One region of the Halomonas flagellata genome, then DNA from elsewhere that is predicted to be linked to it. Evidence: predicted binding sites of a transcription regulator. Region 1 holds the regulator's gene; the other holds the start of a gene.

Region 1 (4,179 bases):
GAGGGCGTCCAGGAGCGCCAGCGCGTGCGCATGACCCTGCAGCCCGAGCAGTAAGGGACGACATGAAGACACTCCGCGCCAGCCATCTGGCCAAGAGCTACAAGCGCCGCCGCGTGGTGCAGGACATCAGCCTCGCCATCGGTCAGGGCAGCATCGTCGGCCTGCTCGGCCCCAACGGCGCCGGCAAGACCACCTCCTTCTACATGATCGTCGGCCTGGTGCGTGCCGATGTCGGCGAGGTGCACATCGACGACCGGGACCTGACGCGAGCGGCAATGCACGAGCGGGCCCGGGCCGGCATCGGCTACCTGCCCCAGGAGGCCTCGATCTTCCGCAAGCTCTCGGTGGCCGACAACATCATGGCGATCCTCGAGACCCGCAAGGATCTCGACCGCGCCGGCCGCCGCGCCCGACTCGAGCAGCTGCTCGAGGACTTCCATGTCACCCATATCCGCGACAACCTCGGCATGAGCCTCTCCGGCGGCGAACGGCGGCGGGTGGAGATCGCCAGGGCGCTGGCCACGGAGCCCGCCTTCATCCTGCTCGATGAGCCCTTTGCCGGGGTCGACCCCATCTCGGTGGGCGAGATCAAGAGTATCATCCGCCAGCTGAAGGCCCGTGATATCGGCGTGCTGATCACCGACCATAATGTGCGCGAGACCCTCGACATCTGCGACACCGCCTACATCGTCGGCGACGGCCGAATCATCGCCGAAGGCGATGCCGAGGCGATCCTGGCCAACCAGCGGGTACGGGAAGTGTACCTCGGCGAGGATTTCCGCCTCTGAGCACCGGAACCGCAACTTTCTGATATAAAGGCCATTGTTACAAATAGGCACACTAATTGCCAATGGCACGCTTATTGCTAATAAAAGCCTTGCAAGACGACCGACAGCGGACTAGGGTGGAGGTTTTCGGCGAATGAGCACACACCTCTCATGGCCATGAAAGCATCTCTGCAACTGCGCGTCGGTACCCAACTGACCATGACACCTCAGTTGCAGCAGGCCATCGCCCTGCTGCAACTCTCCACCCTGGACCTGCGCCAGGAGATCCAGCAGGCCCTGGAAGCGAACCCCATGCTGGAGCTCGACGACGGCTTCGGCGAGCAGGCGGCGAGTGAGACGCCCGCTGACGACTGGGCCAGCGAGATCCCCAGCGAACTCTCCGTCGACAGCGACTGGTCGGACACCTATCAAGACCTGGGCGCCCCCGCCGGTGGCGGCGAGGGCCCTGACTTCGAACGCCAGGCCGAGGGCCAGAGCCTCCAGAGCCATCTCGCCTGGCAGTTGGCGATGACCGACCTGGACGAGCGCCAGCGGCACATCGCCGAGAGCCTGATCGACGCCGTGGACGGCGCCGGCTACCTGACCCAGCCGCTCGACGAATTGCGCGACGGGCTCAGGGGCCAGGGGCTCGAGGGCCTCAAGAGCCGCGAGGTGGAGCAGGTACTGCTGCGCCTGCAACAGTTCGAACCGACCGGCATCTTCGCCCGGGACCTGCGTGAATGCCTGATGCTGCAACTCGCCGCCCTGCCCGACGATACCCCGCTGCTGCCCCAGGCCCGCCGCCTGGTCCGCCAGTTCCTCGAGGCGCTGGCCGCCGATGACCGCCGCCTGCTCAGGCGACGCCTCGGCCTCGACGACGATGCCCTCGACGCGGTGACCGCCCTGGTCCGCTCGCTGGACCCGAGACCCGGCAGCCGCTATTCGGAATCCGCCAGCGACTACGTCATTCCCGATCTGGTCGCCCGTCACGACAGCCGCGGCTGGCAGGTGGAGCTCAATCCCGAGGCCCTGCCGCGGCTGCGCATCCAGCCCGACTATGCGGCACTGATTCGCCGCGCCGACAAGAGCCAGGACAACCAGTTCCTCAAGGATCACCTGCAGGAGGCGCGCTGGCTGATGAAGAGCCTGTCCAGCCGCAACGATACCCTGCTACGGGTGGGGCGCGAGATCATGGCGCGCCAGCTCGACTTCCTCGAGCAGGGCGAGGAGGCGATGAGGCCATTGATACTGGCCGATATCGCCCAGGCCGTGGAGATGCACGAGTCGACCATCTCACGGGTCACCACCCAGAAGTTCATCCATACCCCGCGCGGGGTCTTCGAGCTGAAGTACTTCTTCTCCAGCCAGGTCAGCAACGGCGATGGCGACGCCCACTCGAGCACGGCGATTCGCGCCCGCATCCGCAAGCTGATCCAGGAGGAACCACCACGCAAGCCGCTCTCCGACAGCAGGCTGGTGGCACTGCTCGAGGAGGCCGGCATCAGCGTCGCGCGCCGGACTATTGCCAAGTACCGGGAAGCGATGGGCATCCCCTCCTCCAGCGAGCGCAAGCGGCTGAGGTGAGAAGGGGACGGCGACGACCATTGCGCTCTCCAAGGTTCACCCGGGAAGCGATGGGCATCCCCTCCTCCAGCGAGCGCAAGCGGCTGAGGTGAGGCATCGACAGCGCCCGGAGCGCCCGCCACCAGTGGGTTTCCGGGCGCTGTCGCGGCATGCGCCAGGCGTTGCGGGCGTCGCCCTTCACGGGGGGTTTGCATGGCAGGAAAAAGGGTTACAATCGAGGCACCAATCGAAGGACGAAGGAGCGTGTCATGCAAGTCAACATCACCGGCCATCATGTGGAACTGACCGACGCCCTGCGTGACTATGTGAGCGAGAAGCTCACTCGCGTGGAACGCCACTATGACAACATCACCACCGTGCAGGTAACGCTCTCCGTCGAGAAGGCCCGCCAGCAGGCCGCCTGCACCCTGCATGCCGCCGGTGCCGATCTGCACGCCGAGGCCATGGACGGTGACATGTACGCCGCCATCGACGCCCTCGCCGACAAGCTGGACCGCCAGCTGGTCAAGCACAAGGAGAAGGTCCAGGCCCGCGCCCAGGGCGCCGGCGCCCGCTGATCCATCATGACACTCGAAGCCATCCTGCCCCCCGAGCGCACCCTCTTCGGCGTGCCCGGGGGGAGCAAGAAGCGGGTCCTGGAGTTCTTCAGCACCTTCATCGCCCAGAACACCCCGAGCCTCGACAGCCAGGAAGTCTTCGGCCGCCTGATCGGCCGCGAACGGCTGGGCAGCACGGGCATCGGCAACGGCGTCGCCATTCCCCATGCCCGCGACCCGCACTGCAAGGCACCCATTGCCGGCTTCCTGAAACTGGCCGAACCGATCGACTTCGACGCCATCGATGGCGAACCGGTGGACCTGATCTTCGTGCTGCTGGTGCCGGAAGAGGCAGACGATGCCCACCTCGCGCTGCTGGCCCAGGTCGCCGGCGTGATGAACGATGCCGAGACCCGGGGCCGGCTGCGCAAGAGCGCGAGCCAGCGCGAACTTCATGAACGACTCATCGAGGCGATCCGACGACAATCCTCGGGCTGATCGCCCCTCACCGGGCCACCCGGCCAGCCACACGACCAGGAGACCCGCCATGCAGCTCGTGATCATCAGCGGCCGATCCGGCTCAGGCAAGTCGATCGCACTGCAGGCGCTCGAGGATCTCGGCTACTACGCCATCGACAACCTGCCGGCCATGCTGCTCGGCCCGCTGGTGGACGAACTCAGCAGCGACCACTCCCTCCACACCTCGATCGCGGTGAGCATCGACGCCCGCAACCTGCCCCATGCGCTGGAACGCTTTCCCAGCCTGCTGGAGGAGGTCCGCGCGCGCGGGATCGACGGCCAGGTGATCTACCTCACCACCGACGCCCGCATCCTGCTCGAGCGCTACTCGGAAACCCGCCGGCGCCACCCGCTGACGCGCGACAGCGACATGACCCTGGCCGAGGCGATCGACTCCGAGGAGACGGCGCTGGCCGAGATCCGCGACCTGGCCGACCTGGTGATCGATACCTCACGGCTCTCGGTGCACGAGCTGCGCCGGCGCATCAGCGATCAGGTGGCCCACCACCGGGCCGACCAGCTGACCCTGACCGTGGAGTCCTTCGGCTTCAAGCGCGGCGTGCCCCTCGACGCCGATATCGTCTTCGATGCCCGCTGCCTGCCGAACCCCTACTGGGATCCCCGGCTGCGCCAGGACACCGGTCGCGATGCCTCGATCATCGAGTTCCTCGACGGCTACCCCGTCGTCGGCGAGATGCATGACGACATCCTGGCCTGGGTGGAGCGCTGGCTGCCGGCCTACCAGGCCAGCCATCGAAGCTACCTGACCGTGG
Region 2 (4,179 bases), on a different contig from region 1:
GCTCGCGTCCCTGGGCACTGGCGGCGTAGCCGGTCAGGCCCCCGGGGGCCGAGAACTCGGCATGGATGGTCAGGCCCTGGTCGGCGAGGGCCTGGACCGGGGCCGGCCAGTGATCGTCGGCCAGCACCGGGGCCGCCGCGGCGAACACCAGCAGGCCGGCGCGGAAAGCGAGAGGGAGGGAGCGCATGTCGTGGTTCTTGTCCATTCGTGGGCATGCTGTCCCGCTGACATTAGCATGCCGTCATCCCCTTGCCTTCCTTCCGGCATCCTCTCTTCGGTCACCCCAGGGCGTTCACCCGTCGTCGACGATGTCATCGCCGGGCAATACCAGCCAGAGGCTGCGGTAGGGGGCGAGGCTCTCGCCCCGCTGCCAGGGCGCGTTCTCCAGCAGGTCGAACCAGCGGTGCCGGCCGAGAACGGCGAGGCCCAGCGGCTGGCGCCGATCGCTGACATTGTGGATCGCCAGCAGGCGGCGGCCATCCGCCAGCGGGCCCCGTTCCAGTACCAGCAGTTCCGCGGCCGAGGGCACGACGCGCTGCGGAGCATCGGGATGGAAGCAGGGCTCCTCGCGACGTACCGCCAGGCGTCGCTTGAGGGCCAGGAAGACCTCTCGGGTCGGGGTGTTGCGGCTGTCGAGCAGTTCGTCCAATTCGTCGCGCTGCCAGTGGCGGCGGTTGATCGAGCGCAACCGCCCGCTGCGCTCGACACCCTCGTGGTCGTTGAGGGTGCCGGTCAGCGAGTGCAGGTAGAGCGCCGGGATGCCCTGCAGCGCCAGCATCAGGTGCTGGCTGCACAGGAAACGCTCCACCTGCCAGGGGTCCGGGCCGCGGTGCGTGCCCTGCATCGCCTCGAACCAGGTGATGTTGATCTCGTAGGGGCTGTCGCTCCCGTCGGCGTCGGCGCGCATGCTGACGAAGCCGCCGAAGCGGTGCATCAGCTCCAGCAGTGCCTCGATCTCGTGGGGTGGCAGCCAGCCCTCGAGCGGCCGTACCCCGATGCCGTCGTGGCTGGCGGTGAAGTTGAGGTAGCTGCAGCCCGGGGGCAGGGCGGGTAGGCTCTCGAGCCAACTGGCCAGGGTGCCGGCCTCGCCGCTGGTCAGGGTGTGAAGCAGCAGCGGCGGCAGGGGGAACTGGTAGACCAGATGGGCCTCGTCGGGGGGAGAGGGAAGACGATCGAGGCCCCCGTCCGAAAGACGATCGAGACCAAAGTAGCTGAGGTTCTCGCGATGGGGCACGTTGGTCTCGGTGAGCAGCAGGGTGCCCGGCGCCATGTGGTCGATGATGGCGCGCAGCAGTCGCACCACCTCGTGGGTCTGGGGCAGGTGGATGCAGGGGGTGCCGACCTCCTTCCAGAGGTAGGCGATGGCGTCCAGGCGGATGACCCGGGCGCCCTGCTCCAGATAGAAGAGCAGGATGCCGACGAACTCCAGCAGCACGTCGGGGTTGGCGAAGTTCAGGTCGATCTGGTCCTCGGAGAAGGTCGCCCAGAGGTGACGGGTGCCGCGGCGGGTCGATACCGGCACCAGCAGCGGGCTGCTGCGCGGGCGCACCACCGCCGAGAGGTCGGTGGCCGGGTCCATCTCGATGAAGAAGTCGCGCCCCGGCAGGCTGCCGCTCAGGTAGTCGACGAACCACAGCGATTCCCGCGACACATGATTCAGCACCAGGTCGACCATCAGGTCCCGGCGTTCGCCGAGCCGTCGGATATGCGACCAGTCGCCCAGCGCCGGGTCGACCTCGCGATAGTGGATTACCGAGAAGCCGTCGTCGCTGCTCCAGGGGAAGAACGGCAGCAGGTGGATACCGCTGAAGGTCTCCGGCAGGCGCGCCTCGAGGAAGGTCTCCAACGCCTCCAATGGCGGTCGGTCGCCGTCGAGCAGGCTGTCACCGTAGGTGATCAGCCACTGGTCGCGCTCGCTCCACAGCGGCATCGGCTTGCTGTGCCGGCGAGCCGGCATTGCACCACGCCGGTGCGAAAGCAGGGTCAGCAGGCGCCGCAGCACCTCCTCGGCGCGGGGGCCATAGAGGAAGGCCAGGCGGGCGCGGGCCCGGTCGATGAAGGCGGTCTCGTCCAGGGGGCGGGAGAGCGAGCGGGAGAGCGTCATGGGAAATCCGTCGATTGGCCGGGATGTCGTACGCCGCAGGCGTCGTGTCTTCCCTTGCAGGTCATGTGCCAACCGGGTGCATGCTGGGCGCTGACCCCGCAAGCCGTTACAATGCGAGATCGCTCACTTCACGTCGACCCCGGAATCCATCGATGCACTGTCCCTTCTGCGGAACCCATGACACCAAGGTGACCGACTCCCGGCTGGTGGCCGAGGGTGACCAGGTGCGTCGCCGCCGCCAGTGCGTGGCCTGTGGCGAGCGCTTCACCACCTACGAGACCGCCGAGCTGGTCATGCCGCGGGTGGTCAAGGGCGACGGTTCCCGGGAAACCTTCGACGAGAGCAAGCTGCGTGCCGGCATGCTGCGCGCCCTGGAGAAGCGCCCGGTCAGCGCCGAATCGATCGAGGCAGCGGTGGAGCGCATCCGCCAGACCCTGCGGGCCCGCGGCGAACGGGAGATCCATGCCCGCGACATCGGCGAGGAGGTGATGCACGCCCTCAAGCGCCTCGACCAGGTCGCCTATATCCGTTTCGCCTCGGTCTATCGCCGCTTCCAGGACATCGACGAGTTCCGCGCCGAGATCGACCGTCTGGCCCAGGAGCCGAGCTTCCGCCCGGACGACCCCCAGGACTGACGCCTTCCCACTCCAGCAAGGATTTCCATGGCCAAGCAGACCCCCGAAGCCTGGATGGCCCGGGCCCTGGAGCTGGCTCGCCGGGGCCTCTACACCACCGATCCCAACCCCCGCGTCGGCTGCGTGCTGGTCAAGCATCGCCGCCTGGTCGGTGAGGGGTTCCACCGGTGTGCCGGCGAGCCCCACGCCGAGGTGCATGCCCTGCGCGCCGCCGGCGCGGCCGCCCGGGGCGCCACCGCCTACGTGACCCTCGAACCCTGCTCCCACCAGGGGCGAACCGGCCCCTGTGCCGTGGCGCTGATCGAGGCCGGGGTGAAGAAGGTGGTGGTGGCCATGGCCGACCCCAACCCCGCCGTGGCCGGCCGCGGCATCGCCATGCTGCGCGAGGCCGGCGTCGACGTCGACGTGGGCATTCTGGAGGATCAAGCGAGGGAGCTGAATCCGGGCTTTATCATGCGCATGGACCATGGCCGTCCCTTCGTGCGGCTGAAGATGGCCATGAGCCTCGACGGGCGTACCGCGATGCGCTCCGGCGAGTCCCAGTGGATCACCGGCCCCCAGGCGCGGCGCGAGGTGCAGCGACTGCGGGCCCGTTCCAGCGCCGTACTCACCGGCGTGGAGTCGATCATCTTCGACAACTCGCGGCTCACCGTGCGGCCGGCCCAGCTCGAGCTCGACGAGGCGGAACTCATCGCCGGGCGCCAGCCGTTGCGGGTGGTGGTCGACAGCCACCTGCGCCTGCCCCAGGCGGCGGCCTGCCTGCGGGAGCCCGGCCGTACCCTGGTGGCGACCCGTGCCGACCCGGATCCCGAACGGCGCGAGCGACTCGAGACGGCCGGCGCCGAGGTGGTGGTGATGCCCTCGGCGGCCGACGGCCGGGTCGACCTCCATGCCCTGCTGCGTCACCTGGCCGAGGTGGAGCAGGTCAACGAGGTGCTGCTCGAGACCGGGGCGACGCTCGCCGGCGCCATGCTCGACGCCGGCCTGGTGGACGAGATGCAGTTGTTCGTGGCCCCGACCCTGCTCGGCGGCGAGGCGCGTCCGCTGTTCGCCCTGCCGGGGCTCGAGCGCATGGCCCAGCAGCGCCCGCTCGACATCCTCGATATCCGGGCCGTGGGCCGCGACTGGCGCATCACCGCCCGGCCTCGCTAGGCGAGCCACGAGCTGCGAGCGGTTGGTAACCACCCCGATAAGACGGAGATAGTTTGGAGCCCGAAGCCCGAAGCCAGAACTGGCGCCCGACGCCGCGCCACGGTACCCTGACGCCGTTTCGAGGCGGGGCGTTGCGCGCCGGCGACCCGACCGTCGCCGCGTCACGACATCCGCCACGCTGAATTTCTGGAGATTCCATGGTGCACTCCTCCTCCTCCGGGGGCCTGGCCCCCATCGAAGACCTGATCGAGGACATTCGTCAGGGCAAGATGGTGATCCTCATGGACG

What was found. The regulator sigma-54, encoded in region 1, starts transcription at its own class of promoters, with help from an activator protein. The targets are predictions, from matches to a motif close to TGGCACNNNNNTTGCTNT.
Region 2: a site for sigma-54 is predicted at 2,158-2,175, ahead of MKP05_RS09895 (sugar phosphorylase). Genes of this name have one in related genera too.

The regions. Positions count from the first base shown of each region.
Region 1 covers NZ_JAKVPY010000001.1:134,243-138,421, reverse strand. Annotated here, with positions in the region: gene lptA (lipopolysaccharide transport periplasmic protein LptA) at 1-54, shown strand, start outside; gene lptB (LPS export ABC transporter ATP-binding protein) at 63-788, shown strand; gene MKP05_RS00625 (RNA polymerase factor sigma-54) at 939-2,351, shown strand; gene hpf (ribosome hibernation-promoting factor, HPF/YfiA family) at 2,600-2,908, shown strand; gene ptsN (PTS IIA-like nitrogen regulatory protein PtsN) at 2,915-3,385, shown strand; gene rapZ (RNase adapter RapZ) at 3,435-4,179, shown strand, end outside.
Region 2 covers NZ_JAKVPY010000009.1:167,113-171,291, reverse strand. Annotated here, with positions in the region: gene dsbG (thiol:disulfide interchange protein DsbG) at 1-187, opposite strand, end outside; gene MKP05_RS09895 (sugar phosphorylase) at 293-2,104, opposite strand; gene nrdR (transcriptional regulator NrdR) at 2,257-2,739, shown strand; gene ribD (bifunctional diaminohydroxyphosphoribosylaminopyrimidine deaminase/5-amino-6-(5-phosphoribosylamino)uracil reductase RibD) at 2,767-3,891, shown strand; gene ribBA (bifunctional 3,4-dihydroxy-2-butanone-4-phosphate synthase/GTP cyclohydrolase II) at 4,089-4,179, shown strand, end outside.